DNA from 4 places in the Shewanella sp. ALD9 genome. Region 3 is predicted to be linked to each of the others. Evidence: predicted binding sites of a transcription regulator. Region 3 holds the regulator's gene; each other region holds the start of a gene.

Region 1 (5,048 bases), on a different contig from region 3:
TACTTGAGTCTGCGATTGACCTTTTTTGCCATCAGGGTTTTCCTAATACCAGCATGGACGAAGTGGCAAAACATGCCGGTGTATCAAAACAAACCGTTTACTCTCATTTTGGTTCCAAAGATGATTTGTTTGTTTCCGCGATTGAGTCTAAATGTGTTGTGCATCAACTCACTGGCGAAGCTTTAATTGATGCAGCAAATCCACAACGGGTTATTTTGCAGTTTGCTCTGCAATTTGGTGAAATGATTGTTAGCAAAGAAACAATGACAGTATTTAAAACTTGCGTAGCTCAAGCAGACACTCACCCAGAAGTGTCTAGATTGTTTTATGACGCAGGTCCCAAGCACGTACTCGGACTGATTAGAAATTACTTAAAAAAGGTCAATGAACATGGCGAATACTTTTTTGAAAATCCGCACGAAAGCGCAGTTAGATTGTGTTTAATGTTATTTGGCGAACTAAAATTACGTTTAGAGCTAGGATTAGAGATAGGTGATTTACTGACAACTAGGCAACAATATTTACAAGATACTGCCGAGATGTTTTTGCGAGCCCACCAAGTAGACGTAAAATAAGCCAATAAAAGTTGAACTTAATTGGCGCGATAACAGTATTATCGTAATTAAACTAAGGTGCTATTAACCCAACGTGCTATTAAGCCAAGGTGCAGTTAAGCCAAGTTAATAGCTAACTTATCTCATTATTTGAAGGGAAGCAGATTGATATGACGCTTTATAACGTTAACGTAATTCAGCCAAAATCATTGAGTACATCAGCTTTGTCAATTTTGCTAGCATCGGGACTGTTGTTAAGTCAGCATGCTTTAGCAGCGCCAGAACGTTCACCATTTTCGCTCACTGTGGCTCGTACATCAACGGGTACCGCTAATGTTGGGGCTGATAGCAATAACCCTAATCAGTTACAACGTGATGCTTGGAAGACCAGTTTTTCGGCCAGCATGCCACTCAATCGTCAGTGGTCAATTGGGGCAAATCTAGGCTACGATAATCTCGATTACGACTGGGATATGAACCAAAACACTCTGTTACGCAGCAGTACTGAACCTTGGTCAACCATACATCAGTACAGTGCTGGTTTATCGTTATCTTACCGTCTTGATAATCATTGGATGTTTCTTATAGCCCCCAAACTGCAATACGCCTATGCCGATACTGCATCATCTTCAAATGCGCAAAGTTATGGTGTCGTTGCCTCGGGCATGTACCGCTTTGATTCCGGCAATATGCTCGGCTTTGGTGTTGCATACTTAAATGATATTTCAGAAGTGCGCACCGTACCTTACTTAGCCGTGCGTTGGCAGATAAACGAGAAGTGGGTACTTGCTAACCCGTTCCAAGCTGGTTTTAGTGGTCCTGCAGGATTAGAGTTAAGTTATCAGTATAACCGTGACTGGAGTTTCGGTGTGGGTAGCTCAATGCGAACAGAACGTTTTTTAATTGCTGATGATGACAAAACCATTGAAGTAGAAGAATGGGTAGGCTTTGCTCGCGCAGGCTGGCAAGCAACTAGTAATGTTAGCCTTAATGCGTACGCAGGTTATTATTTTGGTGGCGAAATGGAGTTAAGTTACCCAGACGTTACGGAAGACATGGAAAACCAAGCAGCATTAGGTTTAGTGTTTAAACTGACGTTTTAATGATAAGTGTTAACCTAATATAATAAAAATGCCGCTGATATCAGCGGCATTTTTATATCAACAAGTTAGCGTAAACGTTCAATTAAAAGTAAGTAACTTCTTTTACGCGTTTAGGACGATTTTGTTGTTCGTACAACTGCCATACTTGTTTAAAGTCCAGAGCTAGCTCCGTGACATAAAACTCACCAGAAGGGTAGGTCTTAACCACTTTAGCGCCGCGAATAATACCACTCACGCTAGATTTAACGTTGTCGTCAGTTAGTAACCATTCACTTACGTCGCTATTAGCCGAAATTTTTTGTCCATATACTTGCTCAGCCAACTCTCGGTAAGCGGCAATTTTTGAAGCTTGCATCGCCATTAAAATACGATGTGATGGCTCTTTACTGGGCTGAGTCGCCAACGGGGCATAACCAATTGCCGTTAGCGTTGGGAACGAGGCTGGCGCTTCGGTTTCCCACTGAACATATTTATCTTTGCTCACACAGCCAGTGAGCAGCAATAGCATAATTAACATCAACGACTTCATAGTTTATCTCCTAATACGGTGTAACGACTGTCGCCCTTATTCTCGTGGCGATACAGTAAACCATTGCGTGATTCAATGAGTTCAGAGGGTTGTAAATAACCCGACAAACTCGATGCTGCCACAAATGATTGCACCGCTGAAAGGACGCGATTATTGGTCACATTAACCACTCGGCCGTTAAACACAATACCTTCAGGGGTTAGGGTCATGGTTGACACTAATACGTGTGAAACCGGTAAATCTGCACGTAACAGTTCCCAGTTGCGGCTCAACATAAACTCGCCTTGTTCTGTGGCGCGCAAATTTGTCGCCACATTTAAATCGACTAAGTTAAATTCATGAGCGTGGAACGCCGCGAGTAATCCTTGTTGTAACTGTAATGCTAATTCATTGGTTGCATTTAAATTACTGGTCATCACTGGCGTAGAAATCAGCAGTGGTTGATCTGGGCGCAAGGCGTCGTTTTGTAACACTAACTCGTTGACTAACTTTTCTGCCCACACATTCACTTGGCCTTTGGGTGATATTCCCGCAGCCTGAATATCATAAGCCAGTTTATCGTGATAAACCTCATCTTCGTCGACGATTTTGACAAATTTACCGTTATTACTAAAGGCAAGGTTATTGGCAGCATTAGGCGTTTGGGTGCATGCCGCTAACGATAACGACGCAAGCATGACCGTGGAGATAAAAAGCCTGTTAATCATAATAATTCCTCTAACAAATAATGCCGCTAGTCTTGGTATAAATGAGTCATTTAATCGCCTTGTCCATCGATAACTAAGGCCAATTATGTACTCTTTATTATTGGTTTCTTTATATCGGCAAATGCGTTAAAAGCTTTACTGTAATAGTGCAACATCGAAAATAACCACTAATATAGTGAGTCGGCACAATTTTTGCTTTGATTAAAATAGAGTAAGCTGAATTTACACAATTGTGCAAAATAGACGATTTTTTGACATTAGGACATTGTATGTTGATCCGACACAGCCCTGTTATCCGAACAAAAACCTTTAATCACCTTGCCGTAATAGCAATGCTATGCGTGAGTGCATTGTGTGTAACGTCGTCGGTATTGGCTGAACAAATTGAAGTAACTGGTAAGGCTAAAATCGTGAATGGCGATATAGATAAAGCCCGTGAAGACGCCATAAGCCAAGCATTAAATTACGCCAGTTTAAAAGCCGGGGTTAACTTTTCCAGCGAACAACAAGTCAACCAAGGTCGGCTTACTCAAGATACCTTTCAAATTCAGCGGATGGGATCGGCCAATAACGTTGAATTAATGAGTGAAATGATCAGCCAACACACCATTACCGTGGTGTTACAGCTTGAACTCAGCGAACAAGAACCTAACGCTCAATGTAAAAGCCAGTCTCTCAAGGCCGCGATTATGTTGCCACAAGCCTATTTACAAGAACGCGAACAGTTGCGTTATGGCCAATTAGCTCACTTTGAAGAGCGAATCACCGAGCAATTAGGTAAAGCTATCAATGCGCAGTCGCGATACAGTTTTGCACGACTACATGCAGATGAAAAAATTGATAACACCAATCAACTGGTCAACTTTAAAGGATACCGTATTCCCAGTTGGTTAGGCGAAATTACCGACAGCCAATATCTGCTGCAACCTGAAATCATTGATATTTCGACCGAGCCAGCTCAAAGCAGTTATATGGGCTTTGTCGAGGATGATCCACTAAGGCAGTTTATTTTTAAATTAACCCTTTACCATGGGATCAGCGGTGAAGTAGTGTGGTCAGAATCATTCGCCACCTCAGCGCCTTGGGAATTTGAAAGACAAGAAATCGTCTCACCTGCTAACCAGCGCTTTTGGCGATCATCTTATGGTCAGGCGATCAGCGATATTTTACAGCAAAGCGTGATGTCGCTGGATAAGCAGTTAAACTGTCGTCCATTACTAGGCCAAATTGTCGCCAGGCAAGGGGATCGTATTATCATCAATTTAGGTCGTAAAAATGGTGTTAAAATGGGTGATAAGTTCCAAATCGTATTACAAAAAAATATCCCAGACAGATTTAATTCCATGCGTGCCATCGCCACAAAAAGCCGTGCCAATGTGGTTATCGAACAAGTTACCGAAGACAGCTCAACCGCGATATTTGACGGCATCGACAGTGCAGATAATATTCAAGTAAATGATATTGCGATTAAGAACTAATGATTGGTTACTAGAAGCTAATTGTTCAAAATTAAGTGCTAAGTGCTAAGTGCTAAGTGCTAAGTGCTAATAGATAAGAGTAAGTCGATAAGAGTAAGTCGATAAGAGTAAGTCGATAAGAGTAAGGCGATTATGAATTAGTTGGTTATTAATCAAGCAATTAAATATAAAAGGTTTAATTCGATTATAAACTCAGTATAATAACTGGGTCTCTCTATAGCTCAACAGGATAGAGCAGCCGCCTCCTAAGCGGCCGATCGGGGTTCGAGTCCCTGTGGGGAGACCATATAATTTATGTTAATTCTTACTACTATTCTTTTACCCTCATTTTCATTTAGTCGTTTTTTTCTTAGATTCAGACTTTTCTTCAATTAATCTTTTTATCTTCAGCATTAATATTTTTACAAATCATCACATCATTTATCCCTGTCGCTATCGCAGTCTGATCGGCTTTAGCGCTATAATTGCGTTTCATTTTTTGTTGCTAGGAGCAGTTGTTTGTCACATTCATATATTCCGTTTGATCTTTATAAGCGTAAGTGGATTTTTAACCATAAAGATTTGCCTGTATCAGATGATGATAAGGCCTTGATTAAGCCATTGACCGATAAAAGTGCCATGGAAGTGTGGGATAAGTGGATAAGCAATAAGAGCAGTCGTGCAGAGCTGTTTGAAAA
Region 2 (5,048 bases), on a different contig from region 3:
GCGCAGACATACCTGAACCAGAAACATTAAAAATATTAAATAAACTCATAATTAATCACCTCGCAATGCTTTACGCATGCCACTAAATTTTCCCTCAAGAAAGCCTAATGACATTTGATATTCGAGCGCATTTTGCATAAATGCTGCTTGCTCTTTCTGCGTATCGACAGTATTACCATCGCCAGTATCAGCTTGATTTGGCATACGATATTGAACATGCTGTTGACTTAACGCCGTTAAATCAAAATGTTTCTCTGTGGTTTGGCTCATACTCAAGCCTGTCTGATGCGAGCTTGCCGCTTGCATAGCAGAAGCAAAATTGACATCTTGAGCTTTATAATGAGGAGTATTGGCATTGGCGATATTACTTGAAATCACTTCTGCTCTTTGAGCTCGAATGCCCAAAGAGTATTGGTGAACACCTAATGCATTATCGAAATTAATCGCCATAAAATTGCCTCCATCAGCTAACTGGTAGAAATAAAGCAAAGGTTATGCCAACAATTTAATTTATGAGGTAATAAAAGATAAAAACAAACATGCCGACGAATGTCGGCATGATAAATAGATTAAGTTATTATATTATCTAGGTTTTCTTTTGATAATAAATCCCAGGATTACAGCGAACCATATTAAATTCTTCGGTTAATCCCGCAAGAGATTCTGACGCACCCAAAAATAAAATACCTTTAGGATTAAGTGCGGCAGCAAATTGCCGCAAAATTTTAGCCTTTGCCTCAGGAGCAAAGTAAATCAACACATTGCGGCAAAAAATAATATCGTATTTACCTAATAGGCTATAACTTTCAAGTAGATTATGGGCTCTAAAGTTAACTAATCGCTTCACATTATCTTTAACTTTCATGTTACCCGAAGGTAAAGCATCAAAAAACTGACGTTTACGTTCTTCAGACAAACCACGAGCAAGTGCTAAACCATCATATTCAGCATTTTTACAACGATCTAGCATAGAAGGTGATAAATCTGTTGCCTGAATTGTCGCGCCTCCTGGTAAAGCACCAGGTTTACGTTGTTGATATTCCAACACCGTCATGGCCAACGAATAAGGTTCTTGACCTGAAGAGCACGCAGCCGACCAAATTTTTAATGGCCTGCCAAGCTTACTGTATTCAGGCAATAGAGTATTGTGCAGTAATTCAAATGGATAACGGTCTCGAAACCATAACGTTTCATTGGTGGTCATCGCATCTATCACTTCAGCGCGCAGTTGCCGTTCTATCGGTTTCATCGACTTTTTAACTACCTCAGACAAAGAAGGCAAATTATGCTTCCCCATCAAAGGCGCTAAACGACTGCGGACTAAATATTGTTTGTTCTCACCTAACACAATACCGCTATGCTGTTCTAAAAACAGCCTAAATTGATTGTACTCTGCTTCAGCAAGTGATTTATCTGTCACATTATCTTCCTAATAGGTAAGCCTATGAACTCAACCTCCAATATTTTGCAATCTTTTGCAATAATAAAAGGTTTATAAACTTAAATGTTTGTTAACCGCAGCGGCTAACTCATCGGGGTTAAACTTAGCAATAAAGTCGTTAGCCCCTACTTTTTGTACCATCGCTTGGTTAAATACACCACTTAATGATGTGTGCAATACTACTTTAATATTCTTTAATTTTGGATCATTACGAATTTCAGCCGTTAAGGTATAACCATCCATTTCAGGCATTTCAATATCAGAAATGATTAACGGAATTTCAACTGAAACATCATCCATTTCTGCGGCAATACTTTTCAGTTTTTCCAGCGCCTCTCTACCATCTTTAGCGGTATCGATTTGCAGATTTAATGACTCTAACGAACGAATAATTTGTTTGCGTGCTACAGCAGAATCATCAATAACCATAATATGATAATGCTGTTCTCTATCAATAGTTAATGCTTCATTGAGCTCTTTACTGATAGAAGTCTTAACCGGTGAAATTTCATCAAGAATTTTTTCAACATCTAAAATCTCTACCAACTCACCTTCAATCTCTGTCACCGCAGTTAAATAAGAAGAGCGGCCAGAACCTTGCGGTGGAGGCATAATCGCTTCCCAATTCATGTTGATAATACGTTCAACTGAACTGACTAAAAAGCCTTGAATACTACGGTTATATTCAGAAATGATAATAAAGCAATTTTCTGTTGATGTCAGTGGGCGTCCACCCGTTGCGGCACTTAAATCGATAACGGAAATGGTTGCGCCACGAATATGAGCAACACCTTTAACAAAACGGTTTAATTTAGGCAACGTAGTCAGTGGTGGGCATTGCAAAACCTCTTTCACTTTAAACACGTTAATGCCAAACCGTTGACGGCCGCTAAGCCTAAACAATAGTAGCTCGAGTCTGTTTTGCCCGACAAGTTGGGTACGTTTATTTACTGAATCTAAAATGCTCGACATAACAAGGCCTTGTAGTTAACTGTCACCCAAAAGGATAAAAATTGTTCTTTGAAATTATAGTAAACCTTGGTTTAGCATAATACGGTTAGTACATATCTTACTGATGGTCACTCAATTTGAGTGTAAACCATCACCAATGTAACAAATACATCTCAATTTAATGAATCAAAAAGTGGGCATGCAACTTGCTTTAATTTTGTATAAATTAGCTCGCACTGTGAACTGACACTTTTTTGACGAAGGGATAATGTTATTCTTATGTCCCCTAGCCCATTTATTTTAGCTTATTGTGTATGCAGAGATTACTCGCATATTTTTCGTTTTTCAAAGTATAGGTGCATTCTGGCAAAACAAGCTAGTATCTTCATTATGAAAGTATTTTTTTTATGTTTTTTGTGTTCAATAACATTTTCTTTGCCTGCAATTGCTAGCGAAGAAATTATCACACCTTCACTATCGACCATTTATGCGTTAGCTAAAGAGGCGGTAGCCAAAAAAATTGATGCTGACTCAAAAGCTAAAGTGCAAATAACCCCACAAAACCTTGAGGGCAGAATCAGTCCACCAGCCTGTTACCCACCGATTAATGTCGAACTTGCCAGTGAACGGGCTATTAGTCGAAATAACATGGTAAAACTCAGTTGTAATAGCCCTGACTATGACTATCCATGGCAAATGTATCTCTCTGTTCGAGTCGAAATCCAATACCCTGTTGTGGTGGCCAACCAACTATTGTCCCCTGACCAAATTATTGGCGAACATCATTTACAAGTCATGTATGTTGACCAATATAGCTTAAAAGGTCAGTTTTTTTCCGACACCACGACATTAATCGGCTCGCGGGTGAAACGTCGGGTAGCGAAAGACTCTCCAGTATTAAGTAATAACCTGTGCTTTGTTTGCAAAGGTGACACTGTTTCTATTTATGCTAAAACCACTAATGTAGAAATAAAAACCCTTGGAGAAGCACTGCGTGATGGCAATATCGATGAGGTTATCAGAGTAAAAAACAGTAACACTAGCAAACAATTCGATGCGGTTGTAATTGGCGTTGGCGAAGTTGAAGTAAGAATGTAAAATAGCGTTAAAGTTTTTTCCTGGGGTGCCGATAGCCTGATTGGAAAACCTGATTCATTACGCTGGAGCCTCCCATGGCAATTGATATTAAGCATAACACTGCTACCAATACACAAATGCGCACTGCACGTGACACGCAGTCTGCTACGCAATCTACAACTACTGCAGCCCCAAAATCAGCTGCACCGGTTAAAACAGATTCCGTTAGCATTACCTCTCAAGCTCAACAGCTTCAGAGCGCACAAACAAAAATGGCATCGTTACCAGAAGTAGACCAAAAAAAGGTCGCTGAAATTAAGCAAGCAATCTCTGAGGGACGATATAAAGTCGATCCAGAAAAGCTTGCAGCGAATATTGCCAGCTTTGAAGCAGAGCTAGGCGGTTTATCGTTTGACAGAGAGTAACCGTTAAACGTTACTCTTTAACTTGTTTTAACGACACACAGATAATAGGTGCAAACTTGCATCATAGAGCAGTGTTAGTTAAAAAAACCTAAGAGTAATTTATGACAGAGTTAAACCAGCCATTACACAAGCAAGCAAGCGAAGATCAACGCAAAGAGCTACACCAACTGCTTGATAGTCAAAATCAGACATTAACGCAGCTGAAATCGCTGATTGTTGAAGAGAAAGCGGCATTATCCAAACAAGATGCCGACAAACTGCTGGCGCTTTCCAAAGATAAAACCCAGTGCTTATTCAATATGAAAGCCACTGACGAAAAACTGGCAAGCCACTCACAGCACAATCTGCTCACCACCGATACTGAACTGGTACAACAAGTCTCACGAGCTAAAACTATTCTCGCCGAGTGCAAAGACATCAACAGTCAGAATGCCAGCTTGATTGAGCTCAATATCGCCAGCCTCAATCGATTTGCCCAGGCATTACAAGCCAGCCGCAATGCCTCAAGCTTGACCTACAATGACAAAGGTAAAACCTCTACCATTTCAACACTGGGCAATGACTTTTCAGCCTAATAAAACTTAGCAACAGCCTAGAGCGCTGCGCTGCTAGGACGCTTCGCGGCTAGAGGCTATAAAATCTTAGCAGCGAAGCTGTCCCTAGAAGCGCAGCGACCCTAGCAGGACGTAGTCTGCCCTAGAACCTAGCAGGACGTAGTCTGCCCTAGAACCTAGCAGGTGATTTATTGAGCTAGCATAGCTTGGCGTAAACTTTGTTGTACCGGAGTTTCACCTAACCAAATCTTAAGTAAAGCCTGACGAAATGCCTCTCCAGCAATATCTCCCTGAGCATTACCATTTTTGATACTGCTCACGCCCTTGCCTTTTTGGGTGACAAAAGTAAATTGATCACCGTCGACAATTTCATCTGCAAACAATTGGGTAAAATGTTCAATATCTTTGGCAATTGAGTGCGTGTCATTGTCGGTAGCAGCTTCAAAACCGTCAGTAATGGCATCACGCATTTTGTTTGAAGTGATCATCCCAGAAGTAATCGTTAGCTGGATCACCGCTATCGGCTGAGTAAGCACATCTTCTAGAGTGTGCACTTTTGTCGGCAGATATAAACTACCCACATATAAATCCATAAAAAAC
Region 3 (5,048 bases):
CTTGCTTTTATATTGTACTGGCAAGCACAAGTAAAACGCAGTGAAATGGATGCGGTACAAATACGCGGTATTGAGCGCCCAGATTTTGTTGCAGATAACCTACGCACTACAGAATTCAACCAACTAGGTTTCGTCGAAAGTCGAGTCAGCGCCGAACACATGGAGCATTACGCCTCAAGTGACATCACTCACTTTACCAAACCTATCTACCTCATTTACCCTGAAAACGGTAAAGCACAATGGCAATTAAGTGCAGACCGTGGGCAATTGAATAAAAATACCAGCAAAGTCACATTAGAAAATAATGTTATTATTGATGCCATTGATATAGAAGAACCCCTGCAGTCACTGAGTACCCAAGCTATTACGGTGGATTTAACCACTATGATAGGATCCTCACAAGAGATGGTGTACATCAAAGGTAAAGGGTTTATTATTCAAGGTTTAGGCCTACATGCTGACTTGAATTCGCAAAAATTATCGCTACTAAGCCAGGTAGAAGGAACATATGAGCCACATTAATCGTCTCCACACTCGCGCCAATGTTATGTTATTAAGTAGCATACTTTGTATATTGAGTTTGCCTGCTATAGCGAAACAAGGGGATCTGAAACAAGAATTGAAAATCGCTTCAGTCAGTCAGTCTGCCGACATTAAGAATAATCAAATTGTTTTTAATGGTCCGGTAACGATTGTCCAAGGCACGATTAATATCAATGCAGATCAGTTACGGGCGTTTACCCCTGAAAACACCACCAGCAAGAGATTAATTGCTACTGGCACCCCGGCTACATTTTCACAAGAATTAGATGACGGTAAAATTGGTACCGCAAGTGCTAACGAAATTAGCTATGACCTTGCCACCACTACACTCACATTGACTGGCAACGCCAAATTGGATCAATCAGGTAGCCAGGTTACCGGTAATAAAATCAAGTACAACATCAGTGCTCAAGAGCTGATTGCCGAAAGTACTGGTACAGGGCAAGATCGGGTAATCACCATCATTCAACCAGAGAATTTCCAAGACGAGTCGGCGCCAAAGCAAAAACTCCCTGAAATTCCTGTTAACAAGCAGATCAAACCATGACCCAAATTACCTTAACCGCTGAAAATCTAGCTAAAAGCTATAAAGCTCGTCAAGTTGTTAAAGATGTGAGTTTAACGGTTAAAACAGGCCAAATTGTCGGTCTTTTAGGCCCCAATGGTGCAGGCAAAACCACCACCTTTTATATGGTTGTCGGCTTAGTAAAAAGCGATAAAGGCCGAATATTGATTGACGATGACGACCTTACTGCCGATCCAATGCATTTGCGCGCCCGCAAAGGTATAGGTTACTTACCACAAGAAGCCAGTATTTTCCGCAAGCTCACCGTTTACGACAACATAATGGCCGTACTGCAAACTCGCAAAGAGCTCAGCACAGACCAACGTATTGAACAGCTTGAGCACCTACTCGAAGAGTTCCACATTACTCACATACGCGACAGCCAAGGTATGTCGTTATCGGGTGGTGAACGTCGTCGTGTTGAAATTGCGCGCGCTTTAGCTGCTAATCCAAAATTTATTTTGCTTGATGAGCCCTTTGCTGGTGTTGATCCTATTTCGGTCATCGACATTAAAAAAATCATCCAACAACTTAAAAACCGCGGTTTAGGGGTATTAATTACCGACCATAACGTACGTGAAACGCTAGACGTTTGTGAGCGAGCCTATATCGTTAGCCAGGGTAATTTAATTGCCGAAGGCACACCAGATGAGATATTAAGTAATCAACAAGTTCGAGCTGTGTACTTAGGTGAACAATTCAAGCTATAGTTACTTTACTGGCCTTTTAGTCTAGCTAACTCATTTCATTGAACGATACCTAAACAACGTTAAATGTCATTGATGTTTATGGCAATCTATTACAGTTCGAGATTGTCATTTTTATGGAAAATCATCTAGGGATAAGCGGTAAATGAAAGCGTCACTCCAACTTAAAATGGGTCAACACTTAACCATGACCCCACAATTGCAGCAAGCCATTCGCTTACTGCAATTATCGTCATTGGAGCTACAGCAGGAAATCCAACAAGCATTAGATTCAAATCCATTGCTTGAAATAGAAGATGAGTTTTCTGAAGCAAAAGACTCCTTAAAAGAAAACCGCGACCAAGCGGATACAGACTTTAGTGACAACAGTATTGTTAATGTCGAAAAAGACACTTCCACCGTCGACATAGCAGAATCCATGACCAAAGAAACCATGGATGATTTAGCCATGGATACTACATGGGATGAAGTATACACAGCCTCACCTATGTCAGGTTCAGGCAGTGCAAGCATGCGCGATGACGACATGCCCTTTCAAGGTGAAACCACCGAAGGTCTGTACGAACACTTAGAATGGCAAAAAAATCTCACTCCATTTTCAGACACCGATCTCGCCATTGCCACCGCCATTATTGATGCCATTGATGAACGCGGTTATCTAACCCAAAGTACCGAAGATATTCTCGAAGCCATGGGTGATGAAAATGTGGAACTCGATGAGGTTGAGGCGGTATTAAAACGCGTTCAACACTTTGATCCTGTGGGTGTTGCAGCACGTGATTTAAGCGAATGCCTATTTATTCAATTAGCGCAATACTCTAACGACACACCCCATATCGATAATGCCCGTTTGTTAATTAAAGGCTATTTAGAGTTAATTGCTGGCCGTGATTTCAGATTATTGATGCGTAAAACAAAACTAAAAGAAAATGAGTTACGTGACGCAATCACTCTAATCCAGACACTCAATCCTCGTCCGGGCTTATTAATTACCCCCATGGATGATGAATACGTGATTCCCGATGTCACAGTATTAAAGAAAAATGGCCGTTGGGTAGTAGAGTTAAACCCAGACAACATGCCTAAAATTGGTGTTAATCAGCAATATGCAGCCATGGCTAGAGGCAGTAAAAACCCGTCGGATAGTCAATTTATTCGAGGCCATCTGCAAGAGGCTAAATGGTTTATTAAAAGTATTGAAAGCCGTAATGATACTTTACTTAAAGTGGCAAATTGCATTGTGCAATTTCAGCAAGGCTTTTTTGAATATGGCGAAGAAGCCATGAAGCCTATGGTGCTCAATGATATCGCTGAAGCCGTAGAAATGCATGAATCGACCATTTCACGAGTCACCACACAAAAATATATGCATACCCCTCGTGGCTTATTTGAACTAAAATACTTCTTCTCTAGCCATGTCAGTACTGATGATGGCGGGGAATGCTCATCAACGGCCATTCGTGCTTTTATCAAAAAGCTGGTTGCCGCAGAAAACCAGAAAAAACCACTGAGTGACAGTAAAATGGCTCAGCTTCTGGCAGAACAGGGCATAAACGTTGCTCGTCGTACGATAGCAAAATACCGTGAAGCAATGATGATCCCGCCCTCAAACCAACGTAAGAGTTTATAACCTACTAGGCAATGGAGGATTTTTTATGCAAATAAGTCTGACTGGACGTCATGTCGAAATAACAGAATCTTTACGTGAATACATCCACAGTAAATTTTCAAAGCTTGAACGACACTTCGATCAGATCCATAATGTACACGTTGTGCTCAATGTAGAAAAATTACAACAAAAAGCAGAAGCCAAAATCAACATTAATGGCGCAGAAATTTTTGCAATGTCAGAAAGTACTGATATGTATGCTGCAATAGACGCCCTGATAGACAAACTCGACCGTCAGGTAATTAAACACAAAGAGAAGAATACAAAACACTAACGATGGAACTTTGTACCATTCTGCAGCCGGAATGCACTACCTGTGCCACACCGGGCAGTAAGAAAAAAGTACTGGAACTCATCAGCAATTTAGTCGCTGCCCAGTACCCAACCCTGTCTTCGCAAGAGGTATTTGAAAGCCTGTTAGCGAGAGAGAAAATGGGTAGCACAGGTATAGGAAATGGCATTGCGATACCTCATGGTAGATTAACGACCATCGATCACCCTATCGCGATATTTATTAAATGTGAAGAAGCCATTGCCTTTGATGCAATCGATAAGCAACCCGTGGACCTTTTATTTGCTTTGTTAGTACCTGCAGACCAGTGCCAACAACATTTAGGCACGTTATCGAGCATGGCCCAAAAGTTAAGCGATAAGCAAATATTGAAACAGCTTCGTAAAACTCACGACGCAACAGAACTTTATCAGGTTATTACTGCATGAAACTAGTTATAGTATCGGGACGTTCAGGCTCAGGGAAATCCGTTGCCCTGAGAGTATTAGAAGACCTAGGATATTATTGTGTTGATAATTTGCCTTTACCACTCATTGGCACATTATTAGCCCAGCTTAAAGGCAGTAATGATTTGGTTGCGATTAGCGTTGATGTTCGTAACATTGCAGAACAAGGTAAAGTGCTTCAAGACCAATTGGCACTACTTCAAAATGACACTGAAATTATCAGTTTCTTTTTAAATTCCAATGACAAAGTATTGCTTAAACGTTACAGCGAAACACGTCGATTACACCCGTTATCTAAAAATCATATTTCACTGCAAGAAGCGATAAAACTAGAAGGCCGTTTACTTGAGCCTATCGCAAAAATTGTTGATCACTATATCGACACTTCTGCGCTAAATATCTACGAATTAAGCGACCAAGTTAGGCAAATATTATTAGGCAGTGTTGATAAAGAGTTAGTGATTAACTTTGAATCTTTTGGCTTTAAACACGGCATGCCGACAGAAGCAGATTTTATGTTTGATGTACGCTTTTTACCCAACCCACATTGGGAAATAGAACTGCGTCCATTTACGGGTTTAGACGAGCCCGTACAAGAATTTTTAGGTCGTCAGCCATTAGTTAATAAATTTATTTGGCAAATTGAAAACCTATTTGAAACTTGGATGCCGCATTTAGAACGTAACAATCGCAGTTACCTTACCATCGCGATTGGTTGTACTGGTGGTCAGCACCGTTCGGTATATATTGCAGATCAATTAGCAAAACGATTTCGACAAGGCAGTAAACACACGGTTAATGCTCGCCACAGAGAATTAAATATCAG
Region 4 (5,048 bases), 130 kb from region 3:
AATCAATAATCCAGACCAATCATAGAGTAACCCTTGTCCAACCAAGCCGAAAGTCACGCCAAACAAGGTACCGATAGCTCGTTTGCGGGCATAACCGAGTGCACCATTCCAATGCATTGGGAATAACAATAACAAGGTGGTGGCTTGAGCAGACATAGAATCACGTAAGTTAAATACCTGAAAAACCACAAATGATGCAGTTGCAATAGATGCACCGAGTAACGCTTCGTGTCGCATGCGGTTAGGCACTTTAACCACGGCAGCAACTGGCGCTCTTGGTTCAACATCGGGCCATAAAGCCGTCATAGCATAAGCGATTACAACAGAGGCCGCTGTCGCCCAAAAATTACTGAAAATGAGATTATTAATATCGACACTCGGATAACTGGCAAAGTGCAGCATAATGCTTAAGCTGATAACCCCGTTAGCGCCAAATAAAAACAAACTACCGCGTGACATTGCCGCAAAACGATACAAAAATAGCACAAACACGATAGGTAATATCACCCCAGCGTGAGAGCCAAATAAACCGCCTAAAATACCCACTTCAATCCCAGACATTACAGATGATGCCAATAATTGCCTCATCGCATGTGCATTCATCACAGGGACTAAACCCAGTAACAACATTGGAGTGACGGTAAAAAACACACCATAACTGAGATCGAAAAACTTGCATATCGCAAACCCTAGCGTGGCGCCTGTTGCAATGCGTAAACATTGGCGTAAATCGTTTTGAGTCAAAGGACTATGGCGTAATAACATATGAACAACCTACGACATTGATACAAGATACTGCACGCAAATAAATTAACCTGCAGCATTGCCTTGAGTGTGAATTGGTGTAATGAGTATTAACAATCAATATTGGGCTTAACTGCGGCGTTAATAGATATAATGCAGCGTGCTGATAACCTTAATTTGAACCTTGGCTAGAAAGCCAAGTAAACCGCTATTAGGTACTAATTGCACCGTTGCACGTGCTCCAGCGGGTAATGCATTAACGCCTTGGTGGTCAAGTTCAAGGTGTAATCGTAAGCGTTGAGCATCACGTACCCAACGTACCGATTCTTGCGGATCAGCTAAACGGCCATTGGCATCAAATTGCCCGGCACTCACACCGGCATCTACGGTACTCACTTTGGCATGATATAAACGTCCAGGTTGACCATCAAATGCAATAAGCGCAGTTGATTGTGGCTCAATACCGCGTAAACTTTTTTCTCTAAAATCAGCAATAATATCGACGTTTTCTGACACTACAGCTAATAGCGGCTGTCCAACAGTGGCAAAGCTGCCGACTTCTAACTGTAAGTTAGTCACCACGCCATTTTGGTCTGCGCGAATTTGAGTGTATGACAGGTTTAATTCTGCTTGAGCTAAACGATTTTGAGCTTGACGGACTTTTAAATTATCTTCGCCATTGCGTCCACGACTTACCACTAGCTTAGTTAAGCGAGCTTTAGCGGCAAGTAAATTGGCCTGCGCCGTGACGGCCTCACTTTGAGCTTGATCAGTTAACTGCTGCGATACACCTCGGGAGGCATACAGAGCATCAAGGCGTTTTGCTTCACTATTTCTCTGCTGTGCACTACTTTGATTTGCCTGAACATCTGCTTTGGCTGCTAGTATCGATGCATCAAGTTCAGCGTTATCTTGTTTTGCTTGCTCTAACGCCAATGTAGCTTGCTCAGCCGCTAACTCGTAAGGGGCTGAGTCGATGCTAAATAACACATCACCTTTAGCCACAAGTTGGTTATTTTCGACGGCAATAGATGCAATTTTACCACTGACTTGTGGCGTCACTTTAGTGACCATTCGTGTGGCCATGGCTTGCGGCGTCATAGGCATTACTGCATCGGCAAACATAAAGTAACCAAACACCATTACAAACATAAAAATAGCGATTTTAACGAGTCGAGCAAATTGTTGATCTGGGGTCATGTTATTTCTCATTCAGGAATTTTGTTGTCTTGTTCAGTGTTCTTATGCAGCGCAGCAAGAGCATTATCACTAATAAGACTAATGACACGTTCAAATTCACTTAATTCTTGGCTGCTAATACCTGCAAGTAAATCGCGACGAACCAACATAATGCGGCTTTCCATCTGCTTAAGCATGTCGATGCCTTCAGGAGTTAAGCTGACTATTCGTGCTCGCTTATCGTTCTCGCAGCAGCGGCGCTGTATATATCCTTGCTGTTCTAACTGGCTCAAAGTGCGCATTAAAGAGGGCAATTCTATCTCTAAAGCATCGGCAAGCACCTTTTGGCTCACGTTATCGCCCAAGCGCAGTAACTTCCACAGCGCAGTCCAGCGAGGGTGAGTTAACCCTAATGGTACGAGCTCCGCGTCTGCAGCGGTGCGCCATAAACGATGTAATCGCCCTAAGTGCTCAGCAAGTGAAAGTTCTTTTAATCGCTCTAATTCTTTATACATAATAAATTGCCATTTAGTTAGCGTGCTAAGCATTATAACAACTTAGCATGCTAAGTAAATGACTGATGTTAATTAATCCATAAAACCTCTATAGCGTTGAAACTAATTTATTGATAACTGTGACTAAAAATGACTAGCGTTGATTACACGAACAAGAAAGATTAGGCCTTTAGTCACATGACATTACCTGGAAAAGAGAACATGAGTGTTATTTAGACAAAGATGATCAGTATCACCAAAACAAAGTGTCACTTTGACATTAACAGTCTTTTTGACACTCATTAAATATGTCACTTTGACAACATATTAACGACAGGTAAAAACAAAATTCATTAATAACAGTAACTTAATAACAATAAAAAGTTGGCACGACTTGTGTAATGCTCTGGTCATCTGTATCAAAATGACTTTGCGCTAAGAGGACTTATGAGCAAAAATAAACTCACCGGCATTGCACTGCTAATCGTGCTAGTGGCTTCCTTCACGGTATTACTCAGTTTAGGCAGCGGCATATATCGAGAAAAACCGCCGATTCCAACGGCTTTCACTGACACCAGTGGCCAACCCATATTTACCAAAAATGATATTGAGCAAGGCCAACTTGTATGGCGTTCAATGGGCGGGCATCAGTTAGGATCAATTTGGGGCCATGGTTCTTATGTGGCACCAGATTGGACTGCAGATTGGTTACATCGTGAAGCCCAAGCTTGGTTGTCTATCACCGCAAACGAGCGCTATAACCGCGATTTCACTGAACTCGATTCAGAACAGCAAGCCGGTTTAGAAAAAGGCTTAAGAGATGATATTCGCCATAACACAGTGATCAAAGGTACTGGGGGTGAAACTCACGTCGCGCTGTCAAATACCCGAATTGCGGCAATTAATGAAGTGACTAAGCACTATTTATCGTTATTTGGTGATGATCCTGCATTAAGTTCATTACGTGAACAATATGCCATGAAAGAAGGCACTATCACTGATGCTGAACATCGTGAATTGTTAAATGCCTTCCTCTTTTGGGGAGCGTGGGCTGCGGTAACTGAGCGCCCTGGTTATGATTATACTTATACCAATAACTGGCCATACGATCCACAAATTGGCAACGTCCCCACTTCAGACAACATTGTTTGGTCAGTACTAAGCTTAGTGACATTGCTTCTTGGTATTGGCATGCTGGCTTGGCATCACGCCACCTGCAAAGAGGAACCATTGCCAGAACCAGCCAAAGGTGATCCATTATTTTTTACTAAACCTACTCCATCGCAAAAAGCCGTCGGAAAGTATTTTGTTACTGCTATTGGACTGTTTTTACTGCAAATATTAGTTGGCGGAATTACCGCGCATTACGCAGTTGAAGGCCAAGAATTTTATGGTTTCCCAATATCTGAAATTCTGCCTTATTCTGTTACCCGTACTTGGCATACTCAACTCGCAGTATTTTGGATTGCCACTGCATGGTTAGGCACAGGGCTATATATTGCCCCTGCACTATCAGGATACGAGCCGAAGTATCAACGCTTAGGGGTAAACGTTCTTTGGGTCGCGTTGGTCGTTATCGTATTGGGATCTATGGCTGGTGAATGGATTGGCGTACAACAATACTTTGACCTAGACATGAACTATTTATTCGGACATCAAGGATATGAGTACATTGATTTAGGACGCGTATGGCAAATATTATTGTTTGTGGGCTTATTAATTTGGACCGTGTTAATCACTGCAGCTATGCGCCCAGCATTAAAAGTTGACAGCGACATACTGCCGGCAATTTGGATTCTATACGCCTCTTGTGTCGCCATCGGTTTGTTTTATGGTGCCGGCCTGTTTATGGGCAAACACTCAAACCTTGCCATCGCTGAATACTGGCGTTGGTGGGTGGTCCACTTATGGGTAGAAGGCTTCTTTGAAACATTTGCAACAGCCGTTATCGCATTAATGTTAGTTCGCTTAGGCCTTATCCGTGCACGCAGTGCCAACGGTGCGGTATTATTCACAACAGTGGTGTTTTTAACTGGCGGCTTAATCGGCACCTTACATCATTTATACTTTACCGGTACCCAAACCTCAGTCATTGCTTGGGGAGCCATATTCTCGGCACTTGAAGTGGTGCCGTTAGCATTAATTGGTTTTGAAGCTGTGGGAACCTATCGTTTACGTAAAGCGAGCCCTTGGATGGAACGTTATCACTGGGTCATTATGTTCTTTGTCGCCACCTCATTTTGGAACTTAATTGGTGCCGGTGTATTAGGTTTCTTAATTAATCCACCAATATCGCTTTATTTTATCCAAGGTTTAAATACTACTGCGACACATTCTCATGGTGCATTTATGGGCGTGTACGGTATGTTAGGTATAGGGCTAATGCTATTCTGTTTACGCGGATTAACAGGCGATATGCAATGGAACCAAAAATACCTTAAAGGGGCATTCTGGACATTAAATATCGGCTTAGCAGCAATGCTGTTTATGTCATTATTGCCTGTCGGAATTGTGCAGTTCTTTGCGGTCATTGACCACGGCTATTGGTATGCTCGTTCACCCGCTGTGATCCACAGCGATTTAGTGGAAAGCCTTGTATGGACACGAATGTTTGGTGACATTATCTTCAGT

Evidence for each region. The regulator sigma-54, encoded in region 3, starts transcription at its own class of promoters, with help from an activator protein. The targets are predictions, from matches to a motif close to GTTGGCACGNNNNTNGNNT.
Region 1: CXF88_RS03755 (flagellar assembly protein FlgT) is a predicted target of sigma-54. The motif match lies at 3,073-3,091, and genes of this name have one in related genera.
Region 2: flgA (flagellar basal body P-ring formation chaperone FlgA) is a predicted target of sigma-54. The motif match lies at 2,586-2,604, and genes of this name have one in related genera.
Region 4: CXF88_RS03110 (nitric-oxide reductase large subunit) is a predicted target of sigma-54. The motif match lies at 2,801-2,819, and genes of this name have one in related genera.

Annotation. Positions count from the first base shown of each region.
Region 1 is NZ_PJCD01000002.1:54,183-59,230, reverse strand. Features, by position in the region: gene CXF88_RS03775 (TetR/AcrR family transcriptional regulator) at 1-575, shown strand, start outside; gene CXF88_RS03770 (DUF6268 family outer membrane beta-barrel protein) at 725-1,657, shown strand; gene CXF88_RS03765 (LPP20 family lipoprotein) at 1,740-2,186, opposite strand; gene CXF88_RS03760 (FlgO family outer membrane protein) at 2,183-2,893, opposite strand; gene CXF88_RS03755 (flagellar assembly protein FlgT) at 3,163-4,371, shown strand; tRNA gene CXF88_RS03750 (tRNA-Arg) at 4,582-4,657, shown strand; gene CXF88_RS03745 (DUF2947 domain-containing protein) at 4,870-5,048, shown strand, end outside.
Region 2 is NZ_PJCD01000002.1:48,605-53,652, forward strand. Features, by position in the region: gene flgC (flagellar basal body rod protein FlgC) at 1-49, opposite strand, end outside; gene flgB (flagellar basal body rod protein FlgB) at 52-450, opposite strand; gene CXF88_RS03715 (protein-glutamate O-methyltransferase CheR) at 587-1,420, opposite strand; gene CXF88_RS03720 (chemotaxis protein CheV) at 1,493-2,413, opposite strand; gene flgA (flagellar basal body P-ring formation chaperone FlgA) at 2,783-3,490, shown strand; gene flgM (flagellar biosynthesis anti-sigma factor FlgM) at 3,565-3,894, shown strand; gene CXF88_RS03735 (flagellar protein FlgN) at 3,996-4,469, shown strand; gene CXF88_RS03740 (chalcone isomerase family protein) at 4,637-5,048, opposite strand, start outside.
Region 3 is NZ_PJCD01000001.1:536,536-541,583, reverse strand. Features, by position in the region: gene lptC (LPS export ABC transporter periplasmic protein LptC) at 1-522, shown strand, start outside; gene lptA (lipopolysaccharide transport periplasmic protein LptA) at 509-1,090, shown strand; gene lptB (LPS export ABC transporter ATP-binding protein) at 1,087-1,818, shown strand; gene CXF88_RS02470 (RNA polymerase factor sigma-54) at 1,961-3,445, shown strand; gene hpf (ribosome hibernation promoting factor) at 3,471-3,758, shown strand; gene ptsN (PTS IIA-like nitrogen regulatory protein PtsN) at 3,761-4,204, shown strand; gene rapZ (RNase adapter RapZ) at 4,201-5,048, shown strand, end outside.
Region 4 is NZ_PJCD01000001.1:669,095-674,142, reverse strand. Features, by position in the region: gene CXF88_RS03125 (DUF2955 domain-containing protein) at 1-765, opposite strand, end outside; gene CXF88_RS03120 (HlyD family secretion protein) at 886-1,944, opposite strand; gene slyA (transcriptional regulator SlyA) at 1,953-2,438, opposite strand; gene CXF88_RS03110 (nitric-oxide reductase large subunit) at 2,865-5,048, shown strand, end outside.